DNA from 3 places in the Mesobacillus sp. ABV4_180 genome. Region 1 is predicted to be linked to each of the others. Evidence: predicted binding sites of a transcription regulator. Region 1 holds the regulator's gene; each other region holds the start of a gene.
What was found. Region 1 encodes LexA, which represses DNA repair genes until DNA is damaged. Its sites were predicted from a motif close to CGAACATATGTTCG; they were not measured.
Positions count from the first base shown of each region.

Region 2: uvrB (excinuclease ABC subunit UvrB) is a predicted target of LexA. The motif match lies at 3,116-3,129, and genes of this name have one in related genera.
Region 3: ACXAEA_RS17875 (YhjD family protein) is a predicted target of LexA. The motif match lies at 3,118-3,131, and genes of this name have one in related genera.

Region 1 covers NZ_JBSWTJ010000001.1:2,865,520-2,870,188, reverse strand. Annotated here, with positions in the region: partial or broken gene ACXAEA_RS14765 (ATP-dependent DNA helicase) at 90-2,017, shown strand; gene ACXAEA_RS14760 (hypothetical protein) at 2,089-2,325, opposite strand; gene ACXAEA_RS14755 (DUF3934 family protein) at 2,535-2,693, shown strand; gene lexA (transcriptional repressor LexA) at 2,763-3,386, opposite strand; gene yneA (cell division suppressor protein YneA) at 3,541-3,855, shown strand; gene ACXAEA_RS14740 (YneB family resolvase-like protein) at 3,882-4,529, shown strand; gene ACXAEA_RS14735 (DUF896 domain-containing protein) at 4,605-4,669, shown strand, end outside.
Region 2 covers NZ_JBSWTJ010000001.1:801,863-806,531, reverse strand. Annotated here, with positions in the region: gene uvrA (excinuclease ABC subunit UvrA) at 1-1,021, opposite strand, end outside; gene uvrB (excinuclease ABC subunit UvrB) at 1,029-3,008, opposite strand; gene ACXAEA_RS03925 (CsbA family protein) at 3,268-3,501, opposite strand; gene ACXAEA_RS03920 (EAL and HDOD domain-containing protein) at 3,630-4,669, opposite strand, start outside.
Region 3 covers NZ_JBSWTJ010000001.1:3,493,446-3,498,114, forward strand. Annotated here, with positions in the region: gene ACXAEA_RS17865 (LCP family protein) at 1-790, opposite strand, end outside; gene ACXAEA_RS17870 (S9 family peptidase) at 946-2,931, opposite strand; gene ACXAEA_RS17875 (YhjD family protein) at 3,160-3,552, shown strand; gene ACXAEA_RS17880 (competence protein ComK) at 3,574-4,152, opposite strand; gene ACXAEA_RS17885 (IDEAL domain-containing protein) at 4,342-4,578, shown strand.

The DNA.
Region 1 (4,669 bases):
ATTTGATCATTTCTTTCACTTACAGGCTGATTTTCTGTTATGATAAAAGCTGGCTTTTTTGCCGGCATTAATATTTGAGGAGAACATGCATGACAAATAAACTTCCATTTACCATTACCAAAAACGATACATTTTTTGATTTACTGGGTGATTATATTGGTGATGTATTTTACGATATTCTGCCTGAAAAAGGCTACGAGCTCCGCGATGAACAAATCTATATGGCGTTCCAGGTGGAACAGGCCTTCAAAAATAAAGGGATCATTTTTGCTGAAGCAGGAGTGGGCACAGGCAAAACCTTTGTCTATCTGATTTATGCAATTTTGTACGCACGTTATATGGGAAAACCTGCGATTGTTTCCTGTTCCGATGAAACGCTGATTGAACAGCTGGTGAAAGAGGGGGAGACATCGAAAAGCTTGAAATAGCATTGGGCCTAAAAGTGGACGTACGTTTGGCAAAAGCGAGGGAGCAGTATGTTTGCGTAAAGAAACTTGATGATCTTTCGAACACGACTGATGATTTGGAAATCCTCGATGTCCATGACCAGCTTCCAGATTTCATTTTCGATGAAGGAATTTCAATGAATTCATTCTCTCGTTATGGCGACCGAAAAGAATATCCTTGGGTCACGAATGAAAAATGGTCATCGATGGCATGGGATCCCCTACAACAATGCTCAACATGCAATTGGCGCCATCGCTGCGGCCAGACACTGAATCGTGATTATTACCGCCATGCCGGGGATTTGATCATATGCTCACATGATTTTTATATGGAGCATGTCTGGACTAAAGAATCACGCAAACGTGAAGGGCAAATGCCTTTGCTTCCTGAGGCGAGCACAGTCATTTTTGATGAAGGACATTTGCTTGAGTTTGCGGCACAAAAAGGGCTGACCTACCGTTTTAATTCACAAACCCTGACTACTGTACTGACTGGATATATGCACCAGGATGTCAGGGAGGAATCGCTTTATTTGATCGAGGATATCCTCGAACTTCATGATGCATGGTTTGACCTTCTTGTCGAGAATTCGAAAGCTGTCGAAGGTTCAAGTCGTAAAGAAGTGCCTTTGCTTCCGGGAATAAAGAAAACAGCTCAAACACTTGAGAATAAAGTAAGTGAATTAATGGATCAGTTAGTCTTTGACGCGGAGATGTTCGTGATTGATGAGTACCATTTAAAAATCATGGAGGAGTATCTTGAGTTCTTCACATATGGACTGTCCATTTTCTTGAAAAATGATGAAGGTATTTTCTGGCTTGAAGAAAATGAAGTGCAGACTTCACTTGTGATCATGCCGCGCCTGGTTGAGGATATTTTAAAGAAAGAAGTGTTTGCCCAGAATATCCCGTTTGTGTTCTCATCAGCAACATTATCCAAGGCAGGAGATTTCAGCTATATAGCGAAAAGCCTTGGAATTGAACAATATACCTCTTTCACAGTTGCTTCACCATTTGATTATGAAGAACAGATGGAGATGTTTGCCCGTGTTGAAGATGATGAGAATGCTAAATGGACACAAATCGGCAATGATCTTAGAAGCAAAACTGGCAAGTCACTCGTTCTGTTTTCGTCATTACAAGAAATGAAGCGATTCAGAGAATGGGCTGATCGACAAGATTGGTCATTTTCCATCCTTTTTGAAGGGGATCGTGAAATCAGTGAAACGGTTAAGGAATTCCAGGGAAACGTGACAACAGTTCTTTGTTCATACAGTCTGTGGGAAGGGCTGGATGTGCCTGGTGAATCATTGATCCAGGTCATTATTTCTTCGCTTCCGTTCCCTCCGCATGACCCAGTATTCCAGGCGAAGCGCAAACATGCGAAGAACGCTATGGCAGATGTGGACCTGCCCTATATGCTTTTGCGATTGAGACAGGGCATGGGACGTTTAATAAGAACAACACAGGATTATGGCAGTGTACATTTATGGATGACGAAAGGGCAGAATGATTTATTTTATGAAGAGATTTCAAAAGTGCTTCCAACCAAAAATGTGAGATGGGTATAAGCTGAATTGCTAAAAAAGAATCCCGAAAGACCTTTATCTTTCGGGATTCCTTTTTGCTATCTACTTTCAAATTAGAAACCGCAGCCGCATCTCCGGTGGCGCCTTCTGTCCCTGTCATCATCGCGATCATCACGGGCACCTGCAACTAAATCATTGATCAAGCAACGGCGAACTGCACGGCAAAGATCATCAAAATCAACAGTAGCCCGGACTCTATCCCGATCGCGGTCTCGATCCCGATCCCGATCTCGATCCCTGCTAGGGAAAAAGATGCCCGCTACATCATTGTTATTTCGATTGCATCCCATTTGTATCAACTCCTTCCCTTGTCAACTGGTGGTACACAATATCTTATGTGCAAGGGGACAAGATGATAGGGTAGGAACCTAAATATACAATAAATGTGCTGTTCTCATAGTTAGGTAAATGTTTTTTGCACAATAATTGAATATTGCTTTAGGTTAAGCACCAAGAATAATGGTAAAAATTAAAACAGAAAAACATTGGAGATGATTTAATGAGTAAAGCAAAGAGTAAGGGCGGGACTGGAAGAGGCACTGGCAAAAAAGGCTGGAACCGCTGGCAGTCGAGCGCGAATAAAGCAAAAAGTGCCAAACCATATAAAAGTAAAGGTGTTAAGCATAAAAAGGATTCAAATGCAGCGAGCGAGAGCTAGTGTTCAGGTTTTTACCGCCAATAAGAGTTTCATAGAATGTAAAAAAGCAAGCGGAGGCCGCTTGCTTTTTTAGTGCATATGACGGTAAACACCAATGACTTTTCCAAGGATGGAAACATTGCGAAGGATAATGGGATCCATCGTTGAATTTTCCGGCTGCAATCTGAAGTAGTCCTTTTCCTTAAAGAAGCGTTTTACAGTTGCTTCATCATCTTCTGTCATCGCTACAACGATATCTCCGTTGTTCGCAGTTTTCTGCTGCTTCACGATTACGTAATCACCATCAAGGATTCCGGCTTCAATCATACTGTCTCCCATAATTTCAAGCATGAAAACTTGCTCATCATGTGGAACAAGACGGTCAGGAAGAGGGAAGTACTCCTCTACATTTTCAATTGCCGTGATTGGCATACCGGCAGTTACCTTACCGACCACAGGTACGTTCACTACATTATATTTAGGGATTCGGCTATCCTCTTCGATATCCAAAATTTCTATTGCACGCGGCTTAGTTGGGTCACGGCGGATCAAACCTTTGCTTTCGAGCCTTGCCAGATGGCCATGGACTGTGGAACTTGAGGCTAGCCCGACCGCTTCGCCGATTTCGCGTACGGATGGTGGATACCCTTTTTTCTTGACTTCACCTTTTATGAATTCAAAAATATCTTGCTGCCGTTTTGATAATTTTGTCATATTCACGCACCTCGTATAATTTCTTGTCCTTATTATACCATGTCCATCTCACGGATACAAACATAAGTTCGAATTTTGAGTTGACACAAAACAAATGTTCGATTTATAATAAAAACAAATAAAGCGAACATATATTCGTTAAGAGGTGCTGGATATGAAGAAACTATGGGAAAACTATTCTTTCGCAATTATACTGCTTGCTGTCAGCTTGATTTTTTCACTTGTTGCTAAGTTCCATTTAAATAACGAGGATGCATACATTACTGTTACTATAGAAGAAGGGCAATCTTTATGGGAGCTTGCAGAAACTTTTGCTCATGATCATAATCTATCGGAGAATGAGTTCGTCAGCTGGGTAGAGAAGGAAAACGGGATTGCCGGACAAATGATCCATCCTGGTGATGAACTTGTCATCCCTGTCATGGCTGAACATTTTGAACCTACACAGATTGCCGGAGCTGAAAGATAAATAGTAATTAGAAATAAGGTGACAACATGAAAGCAATTATATATTGCCGGGTTAGCACAACAAAGGAAACACAAGAGACATCGCTCGCCAGGCAGGAGGAAGAATTGCTTCGTCTGGCAGGAGAGTATGGATTCGAAGTAGCAGGCATCATTAAGGAACAGGCTAGTGGTTATGACCTTGATAGGGAAGGCATCTTGGAGTTGCTGGAACTGATTAAGGACAAGACCATCGGTGCCCTGCTCATCCAGGATGAGACACGTCTTGGAAGAGGAAATGCGAAGGTCGCGATCCTTCACTGTATTTTGAAAGAGCATGTTAAGTTATACAGCATATCACACCATGGGGAACTGCAGCTTTCTGATTCGGATTCCATGGTGCTGCAGATTGTCAGCATGGTTGAGGAATATCAACGAAAGATCCACAACATTAAAATAAAGCGCGGAATGAAACGGGCGATTGATCAAGGATACAAGCCTCAGCGGAATTTGAAAAACCAAGGGGATCATGCAGGCAGGGAGCGCAAGGAAATGCCGATTGAAGAAATTGTGAAACTTCGCAATAACGGCCTGACTTTTGCAGATATTGCTGCCACTCTTAGAGGATTTGGTTATCATGTCTCGAAGGCAACTGTGAATCGAAGATATTTAGAGTATATAGAGTCCAGGGAATCATAAGCTTCATTCTTGTAAAAATGATCTAAATCTAGTAAGATGTCACTTGACGTATTTTTTTTACAAAGGAGCTTTACCATGCTATCAAGTGATAAAATTGCCAGAATCAATGAGCTGGCTAATAAAGCCAAGACCTCAAAATT
Region 2 (4,669 bases), 2.1 Mb from region 1:
CAGGCAGGTCTTTTACCGGAACATCCATATCGATTCCATAATGGCTGCAGACAGCTTCAAGCAGCTGCGGGTAATATTGCGAACTGGTCGGTTCCCACGGAGCAATGGCATTCTGTTTTAAGCTTAGCTCCTTGTTCGGAACGACGAGATCAACATCCACTTCAAGCTTCGCACCAAGTCCGTCACATTCCGGACATGCTCCGAAAGGACTGTTGAACGAGAACATGCGTGGTTCCAGCTCACCTATTGAAAAACCGCAGATCGGGCAGGCATGATTTTCACTGAACATCAATTCCTCTTCGCCGATTACGTCAATCAGGACATTCCCTTCGCCAAGCTTAAGCGCTGATTCAAGGGAATCCGCAAGACGGGCAGCGATGCCTTCCTTGATGACAATCCGGTCGATCACGACTTCGATTGAATGCTTCTTATTTTTCTCAAGCTCGATCTCATCCCCAAGATCATGCATCTCGCCGTCGATACGGACACGGACATAGCCTTGCTTTTTCACATCCTCAAGAACTTTGGCGTGTGTGCCCTTTCTGCCCGAAACAAGAGGCGCAAGAATTTGCAGCTTCGTTCTCTCAGGATATTCGAGCACACGGTCGACCATTTGCTCGATTGTCTGTGAAGAAATTTCAATATTATGCACCGGGCAGACAGGACGGCCTACCCTTGCGAATAATAATCGTAAGTAATCGTAAATCTCTGTCACCGTCCCTACTGTTGAACGGGGATTTCTGCTTGTTGTTTTCTGGTCGATGGAGATTGCCGGAGACAGCCCTTCAATCGAATCGACATCCGGCTTGTCCATCTGGCCGAGGAACTGGCGCGCATATGCTGATAACGACTCAACATAGCGGCGCTGCCCTTCGGCATAAATCGTATCAAAAGCAAGCGACGACTTTCCGGAACCGGAAAGCCCTGTCAGCACAACAAGCTTATCTCTCGGAATGGTGACATCTATATTCTTTAAATTATGGGCCCTGGCGCCTTTCACGATCAGTTTATCCATAGCCATGTTATCGTCATCCTTCCGCTTTCAACTCAAGAATGAGGTCACGCAGCTCGGCAGCACGTTCGAAGTTGAGTGCCTTCGCCGCTTCCTTCATTTCCTTTTCCATATTTAAAATCACTTGTTCGCGATCTTTCTTGTTCAGTTTCTTTAAGCCTTCTGCCGGGCTGTAGCCTTCCTGCTCCTCGGCAGCAATCGTTGCCCGGATCACATCGCGGATTTCCTTCTGGATGGTCTGCGGTGTGATGCCATGCTTCTCGTTGTATTCTTCCTGAATGGCCCGACGGCGCTTTGTCTCGCTGATCGCCTTTTCCATCGAATCAGTCATCTTGTCAGCATACATGATGACATGCCCGCGGTTATTCCTCGCTGCACGGCCGATTGTCTGGATCAGGGATCTCTCTGAACGGAGGAAGCCTTCCTTATCGGCATCAAGTATTGTAACGAGTGAAACCTCCGGAATATCAAGCCCTTCTCTTAAAAGGTTGATTCCGACAAGCACATCATACTTTCCAAGGCGAAGCTCGCGGATGATCTCGATTCGTTCAAGCGTTTTGACTTCGGAATGCAGGTACTGGACTTTAATGCCGATTTCCTTGAGATAATCGGTCAGGTCCTCGGACATTTTTTTCGTCAAAGTCGTAATTAGGACGCGTTCGTTGCGTTTCACGCGGTCCTGTATTTCGCCGATCATGTCGTCAATTTGCCCTTCAATCGGTCTTACATCGATTGTTGGATCAAGCAAGCCTGTCGGACGGATGATCTGCTGGACCATTTCCGGAGTATGCTCCAATTCATAAGGTCCAGGTGTTGCTGAAACAAACACAGCCTGGCTGACATGCTTTTCAAACTCCTGGAACGTGAGCGGACGGTTATCCATTGCCGATGGCAGACGGAAACCGTGGTCAACAAGCACCTGTTTTCGTGCCTGGTCACCATTAAACATTCCCCTTACTTGAGGCAATGTAACATGCGACTCATCAACGACAATTAAAAAGTCATCCGGGAAATAATCAAGCAGCGTGTATGGAGTTGCACCTGCCGGCCTTAATGTCAGGTGGCGCGAGTAGTTTTCGATGCCGGAGCAGAACCCCATTTCACGCATCATTTCAAGATCATACCTGGTCCGCTGTTCAAGCCTCTGCGCCTCGAGCAGTTTTTCTTCGGCACGAAGCACTTCGAGTCGTTCTTCAAGTTCTTTTTCAATGTTCTCAATCGCAACCCGCATTTTCTCTTCGCGGGTGACGAAGTGGGATGCCGGGAAGATTGCCACATGGTCGCGCTCCCCTATGATTTCCCCAGTCAATGCGTCAACCTCGCGGATACGGTCGATCTCGTCTCCGAAAAATTCGACCCGCATACAGTGTTCATCGCGTGAAACCGGGAAAATCTCTACTACATCTCCGCGGACTCGGAATGTCCCGCGTTTGAAGTCAATATCATTCCGCTCATACTGGATATCCACAAGCCTGTGCAATAGCTTGTTCCGCTCGATTTCCATGCCTGTCCTCAGCGATACGACCATGTCCCGGTATTCATCCGGATTACCGAGGCCATAGATGCAAGATACACTGGCTATGATGATGACATCCTTGCGCTCAAATAATGAAGATGTCGCGGAGTGGCGCAGTTTATCGATTTCATCATTGATGCTGGCATCCTTTTCAATGAAGGTATCTGTCTGTGGCACATAGGCCTCTGGCTGATAATAATCATAGTAGCTGACAAAATACTCGACTGCATTGTTCGGGAAAAATTCCTTGAACTCACTGTACAGCTGGCCAGCGAGCGTTTTATTATGGGCGATGACAAGCGTTGGCTTGTTCACTTCCTTGATTACATTCGAAATCGTGAATGTCTTCCCTGTCCCTGTCGCACCGAGCAGCGTCTGATGCTTCTTGTTTTCGTGAATGCCTTTTACCAGCTCTTGAATCGCCGCAGGCTGGTCACCCTGCGGAGAATATTTCGAGACTAATTCAAATTGGTCCTTCACAGAAAAGCCTCCTGTAATTATAAATTTCCTCTATATAAGCCTTACTTAGTTGTAAAAAGTCATATCCTCATTCTACCACAAAGAAGGTAAAACAAACCAACAAAAAGCGAACAAACATTCGAATTAATATTTTTGACGAAGACGTAAATGTTGCAGCCTGTCAGATTTTCGTTAATCAAACGTTTGATTGAAGTGTTGTTTTACCTTTTATAATAAGAAAAAACCCGCCGAACAATATTCGACAGGCTCATTGTAAAAATTATTGCTTCTTCCTGTTCCGCTTCATCATCTGGTTCGCAAAATAGAAACCGACGGTTAATGAAAAAGCATCGACGACAATCAAAAGGAAGGAATCCGTGTATCCTTTATAGACAGAAGCGGCAATCAACGCGACAGTCAGCACAAGTGCAAGGATATGATTATAGGCAACCCTGGTAAAAAACACGACCATGAATCCAGGCAGGAAAAGTGCGGATAAATACTTCAGAACCAAATGAACACCTCATTCAAAAAAAATAACGAAATTTCGAAAATCTCTTATTTATGAATATATCTTTTTTAACGGCAGGTTACAAGAAACTTTGTCCATGCAAAAAAGCATGCATAAGCATGCTTAGATGATCAGGGACTTACTTCGCTCAAAACCTTGGCTGCCCAGTCACTCGCCTCGCCATAGAGTCTGAAAAGTTCCGCTTTCGGCATAGCGGTTGGATTGAAGGATAGATCTTTATCTTCATGGAATGCCTTTTCTATTTCTTTTAAGAATTCGAGCATCATGAATTCATCATTCTTTTCACCCGACAACGCAGCCTTTAACTCATTGCTTAGCGGAAGATCTTCAAGCAAATCTTCCATAGGATGATGCAGCAATGAATCCATTAAGGAAAACATCCCGAGCAAAAAGTACTTGGAGGCAAGTATTTCTCTGCCAACTTTCCTGCCGATCAATTCTCCGAGCTTCCCGCGCTTGAGCGATAATTCGATAATTTCCCGTTCCTTCGATTCGCCTGCACCACTGTCTGCCCCTCTGATTGCGAGAACATAAATCCATTTTTTGATCTCGTTTAACCCTAATAGGATGATTGCTTGTTTAATAGATGAAACTTCATTCCTGGGGCGGAAAACTGGGTTATTGATCAGTCTCAGCAATTTATAGGAAAGCGAGATATCTTTTTCAATGATGTCTTTGATTTTTTCCAGGTCCGGTTCCGGACTCTCTATTTCTTTTAAAATTTGAAAATACGAATGATAGTAAGATGGAATATCATAGCTATTTAAAATCACAGGCTTGCTGAAGTAGAAGCCCTGGAAATAGACAAAACCATCTTCTTTTGCCTGTAAATATTCTTCAATCGTTTCAACCTTTTCAGCAAGGAACTGAATGTTCCTTCCTTTTATAAAACGGATCATTTCCTGCCTGTCACTTCGGCTGGTTGTCCTGAAGTCAATCTTGATGATATCAATATAATCCAATATTTTAATTGTGAGGTCGTTCCATTGTGAGACAAAGAAATCATCAAGCGCAATGGTATATCCGTGTGATTTCAACTCTTTGCATATTGAAAGAATTTCTTCATTCAATTCAACCGTTTCAAGGATTTCCACAACGATCGATAATGGATTGAAGTAAGATGGCACACCCAGCTTCAAGAGTTTTTCAG
Region 3 (4,669 bases), 630 kb from region 1:
GAATGCCTTTTCCCATGAACAGGATATCGCCTGTATCCATATTGGTGTTGACGAATGGCGTCACTACTCCCACTAGTTTTGGCAACTTCGGCAAGGTCTGGAAGCTTGCGAATTGCTTGCCGACCTCCTTGATGGCGTTTTGCTGGCGTTCGACACGTCCAAAATCTCCTACTGCATCCTGGCGGAACCTAACGTACCCCAATAAATGCTTCCCATCGAGCTTTTGGACACCAGGTTCCAGTGTTACGCCAATTCCTTCAGACATTCTCTTTTCGACATTTACCTCGACACCTTCAGGGAACGCTTCGTCAATCAAACGGACAAACCCCTCGAAATCGACTATAGAATAATATTGGAGATTAACATCGAAGTTTTCCTTGATGGTCTGCCTTAACAGTTCAGGCCCGCCTAAAGCAAAGGCAGCATTTATCTTGTTATCCCCATGGCCTGGAATCGACACATACGTATCCCTCATGATTGAAGTTAGCTTGTAGGATTCAGTATCCGGATTGTAGCTAGCAATCATGATGGTATCGGAACGTGATGCCTCTTTATCCCTTGCATCACTTCCAATTAACAGGATGTTTGTTAGGCCGTTGCGGTCACGTTCACCATTGAACTGGTACTCCTGCTTGTTTTGTTCAGCTGCTTTTTCCGAATCATTCACACCCGAACGATATTGAAAATAGGAATATAACACTGCCGCTCCAACCAAAAGGAACAGCAGAAGGAAAATACTTGACCATCTAATTCTTTTTTTCTTCTTATGCTGATGACGATCAGATCTCATTAGAAAAATCCTTCCGATTATAGGTATTTTAGAAGCATCATTTATTTTATTATTTCCTTCTTTCTCTATAACCTTAAACTTCTGTGAAGAAATTTTCAAAAATAAACCCGCAGCATATGCAAATGCCGCGGGTGCTCATAGCAGTTCAGATGATTTTAAAGATGGTCATTAAACCAATCTGCAATAGCCTCCAGACGGCTTAAGCGGAGATTAGGTTTTCCGCTTCTTGAAAGTTCATGGTTTGATTCCGGGAATCGGATGAACTTCGTTTCCTTTCCCTGTCTCTTCAATGCGATGAACAGCTGCTCTGCCTGTTCGATTGGACAACGGTAATCCTTCTCACTGTGAAGAATCAGCAAAGGTGTTTTGATTTTATCTGCATATGCAAGCGGCGAATGCTTCCACAGTGTTTCCAAATCACTGAGGTCGGCTTTTATTTGCCATTCGGTAAAGTAATAGCCAATGTCGCTGACGCCGTAAAAACTGATCCAATTTGAGATTGAGCGCTGCGTCACAGCAGCCTTGAACCTGTCAGTATGGCCGACGATCCAGTTGGTCATGAATCCGCCGTAGCTGCCTCCCGTCACTCCAAGCCTTTCTTTATCAAGAAAATCATAATTTTCCAAAGCATAATCAACCGCATCCATGACATCCTGGTAATCGCCGCCTCCATAGTCCCCCCGAACAGCATCGACAAATTGCTGGCCGTAGCCATGGCTGCCACGCGGATTGATGTACAATACCGCATACCCTTCAGCAGCAAGCACCTGGAACTCGTTAAAATATGTATTCGCATACATGGCATGCGGACCGCCGTGAATTTCAAGGATAAGCGGATATTTTTTTCCCTCTTCATATCCCGCAGGTTTCATGATCCAGCCATGAAGCGGCGTCCCGTCACTTGCGGAAAAGAAAATCTGCTCAGGCTCGGATAATATGATTGTCTCCATGAACTTTTCATTCACTGATGTCAGCTGTTTTAGTTCTCCCGTGGCCACCTCAAGCTGGAACAGTTCACCCGGAAGCAACGGATTGCTGATAGCCGCGACAATCCTTTGCTTTTGCCGGTCCAGTGTATAGCCATATACATGCTGCTGGTCGAGCAGTGCCGGATACACTTCTCCTGTTAGATTCGCGAAATACAGAACGGCATTTCCCTGGTCGCTAGCAAGAAAATAAAAGCTCTCGCTATCTTCACCCCAGATTAAACCTGGACTGTTTGCACCCTGCTGAAAATCACCGACAACTGCATCGCCAACCAGCATATCCATATTCTCAGTGATGGAGTGGACATTGCCCGTCTCCAGTTCATGGATCCACAGCTGGTTCAGCGTTGCATTTTCATACTCCCTGCCATGCCCTGTATAGCCGAGATATTTACCATCTGGAGAGAATGCAGCGTTTCCGTAGTAACCTTTTCCATCAGTAATTTTTGTTCTGTTTCCGGTTTCAATATCCATCAGCAATAAATCGCTTTTGAAAGAGAAATCACGGTCAGGTGTCTCATCCACTGAAACTACAATGGTTTTGCCATCAGGCGACCAGCACTGCAGGTGGTAATCTGCATCGCCTTTTGTCAGGAGCTCGGCCTTTTCATCTGCAAGATTAACGATGACAGTCTGCTTGTACTTTCCATCCCAGAAACCAGCTCCATCGGATTTATATTTCATTTCCTTTGCCACGAATGGTTCCAGTTTCTTTTCTTCCTTCTTCTCTGCTTCCTTTTCCAACAAATCTTCGTCCGATTTCAGGGAAACAGAGCAGGCAATCTTCTCTCCATCAGGAGCCCATACCGGACCGCTTGCTCCATTTTTGAATTCCGTAACCTGCTTTGCCTCCCCGCCTATAGCATCGATAACGAAGATCTGATTTTTCCCGTTTCGATTCGAAACGAACGCCAGCTTTGAACCATCCGGTGACCATCTTGGCGAATGATTCCGGTTTTCGCCATATGTCCATTGCTTCGGAGCATCACCTTTTTCAATATCGATTATGTATAAATTTGAAGCATAATCATTCTTCTTTTCCAGCATTTCCGTCTGTACAAACACACACTTCTTGCCATCAGGCGAAAACTGTGGATCTGTCACTGATTTCAATTGATAAAAATCCTCCGCTTTGAGGAATCTTTTTTCTCCCACCTTAGCAGCCACCCTTCCTAAACCAAAATTTTGTTGTCTTCCTTATTTCGATAACAGAAATAATTTTCCTGCCTCAATATTAGAAAAACCTCTGAAAGTTTATACTGAATGTTGGAAATTATGATAATGAGGAGGAAATATTTTTTACCCTCTTGAAATCCTCGGCATAATCCAGTACGATAATTACGAACAAATGTTCTTATTTTATTTTTGAAGGGGCAGAGCAAAATGACACGGATTCCTGAAAAAGACCGCGATATGATGGAACAGGCCATATATTTGCCTATGGTCCTGGTCGTGCTGAATCGGGATCTTTCTGTTGTGGAAAAAAGTCCATTCAAATTGAAAAAACCATATTTGGAACTAATTGAAGAAACAATGAAAGCAGTCCAGAAAGAACTCGCCAAGGTAAAAAGCTATCTTAAAAAGAACAATCTGAAGGTTGAAGAAGTAAAAAGAGATGACGCATTCACCATGTTCCTCTTCATCTATCACGGCTACGAAGAACACCATAATTATTTCAATCCCCGCATCCGCAACAAAGTCCAGGAATTGATGATTTACTATCTCTTCAAACGTTTCAAACCGACACTCGAGACAATTGAAAAGGAATCCGGCTGACGTCGCGGATTCCTTTAAGGACTAATCTTTAAATACTTCACTTACGAAATTCGCATGCGGATAGCCCTGTGTTTCACTGAACTTCGGTCCATGGAGAAGGTATAATGCTTTCCGCTCAGTTTCTTTCATCCTCTGCATGAATTTCGTCCTCAGCAGTGATGTCCTGAGCAGCTGATTTTCAAAAGAATGATGGGAAACAGGAAGGGTGATGTTTTTCTTATTCCTGAAGGTAACCTGTGTACTTTGGGCATCTGCCTTCCTATGGAATAATACATGCTCATGCGATACCCAAATACAGTCCGGCTTTGTAGGTGAACTTGTCGGCATGAAATAAATGGAGCTGATGGGGTCTACAATGATGGGGGTTTTATGGGTAATCCCTGTAAGCATTTTTGTCCCCTCTTTTCTTCCTTCATAACTGCTGCCAAAATATTTGCAGCTTTTTTTCACAATATCAATCGGCCTGAATGGAGAAAGATATTCCTCCTCCAATTCAATCACCCTGGAGTAAATCCTGCTGCCGTATTCTTCCGGAAGAATGATCATCGTAAAAGGATTAATTTCATACTCTTCAACTAAATTCCTCGGCTTCCCTGTCATTCACTCATCTCCTAAAATACTGTATACCCTATTTTATCATAATTGCTAAAATTTTCTTTAATACCTGAAAAAGTTCTAAATTTAGCCACAAATAGTAGGCTGATAAAAATTTTCTAAAAATTATAAAAATTTGTTGATTATCTTTTCTTTCCTCCATATAATATAAAAAAGGTCTAAGAGGTGAGGTCAGTGAAAGAAAAATCGTATTCTGAAATCATGAAGGCAAGCGTGATGAAACGCATTAAAGCCAAGGAATCTTTTGTTCTGGACCTGTATGTTGACATGCTAATTTCCGAAATCCAGCTAAACACAAAAAGAGAAAAATTGCTGTCGAAAATTGATAAAGCAATAGATGACCGCGACAAAATTTTATTCTTGTCTTTGACAGAAGAACTGAAAGATCTCAATAAGCAATTCGGCACTTAGTTATTAAAATCCCCTATCACGGGGATTTTTTATTTTGTTAAGATAATATTCCAAGAGAGAACATTTGAAGGTTCCTGACCATAAAAAAACA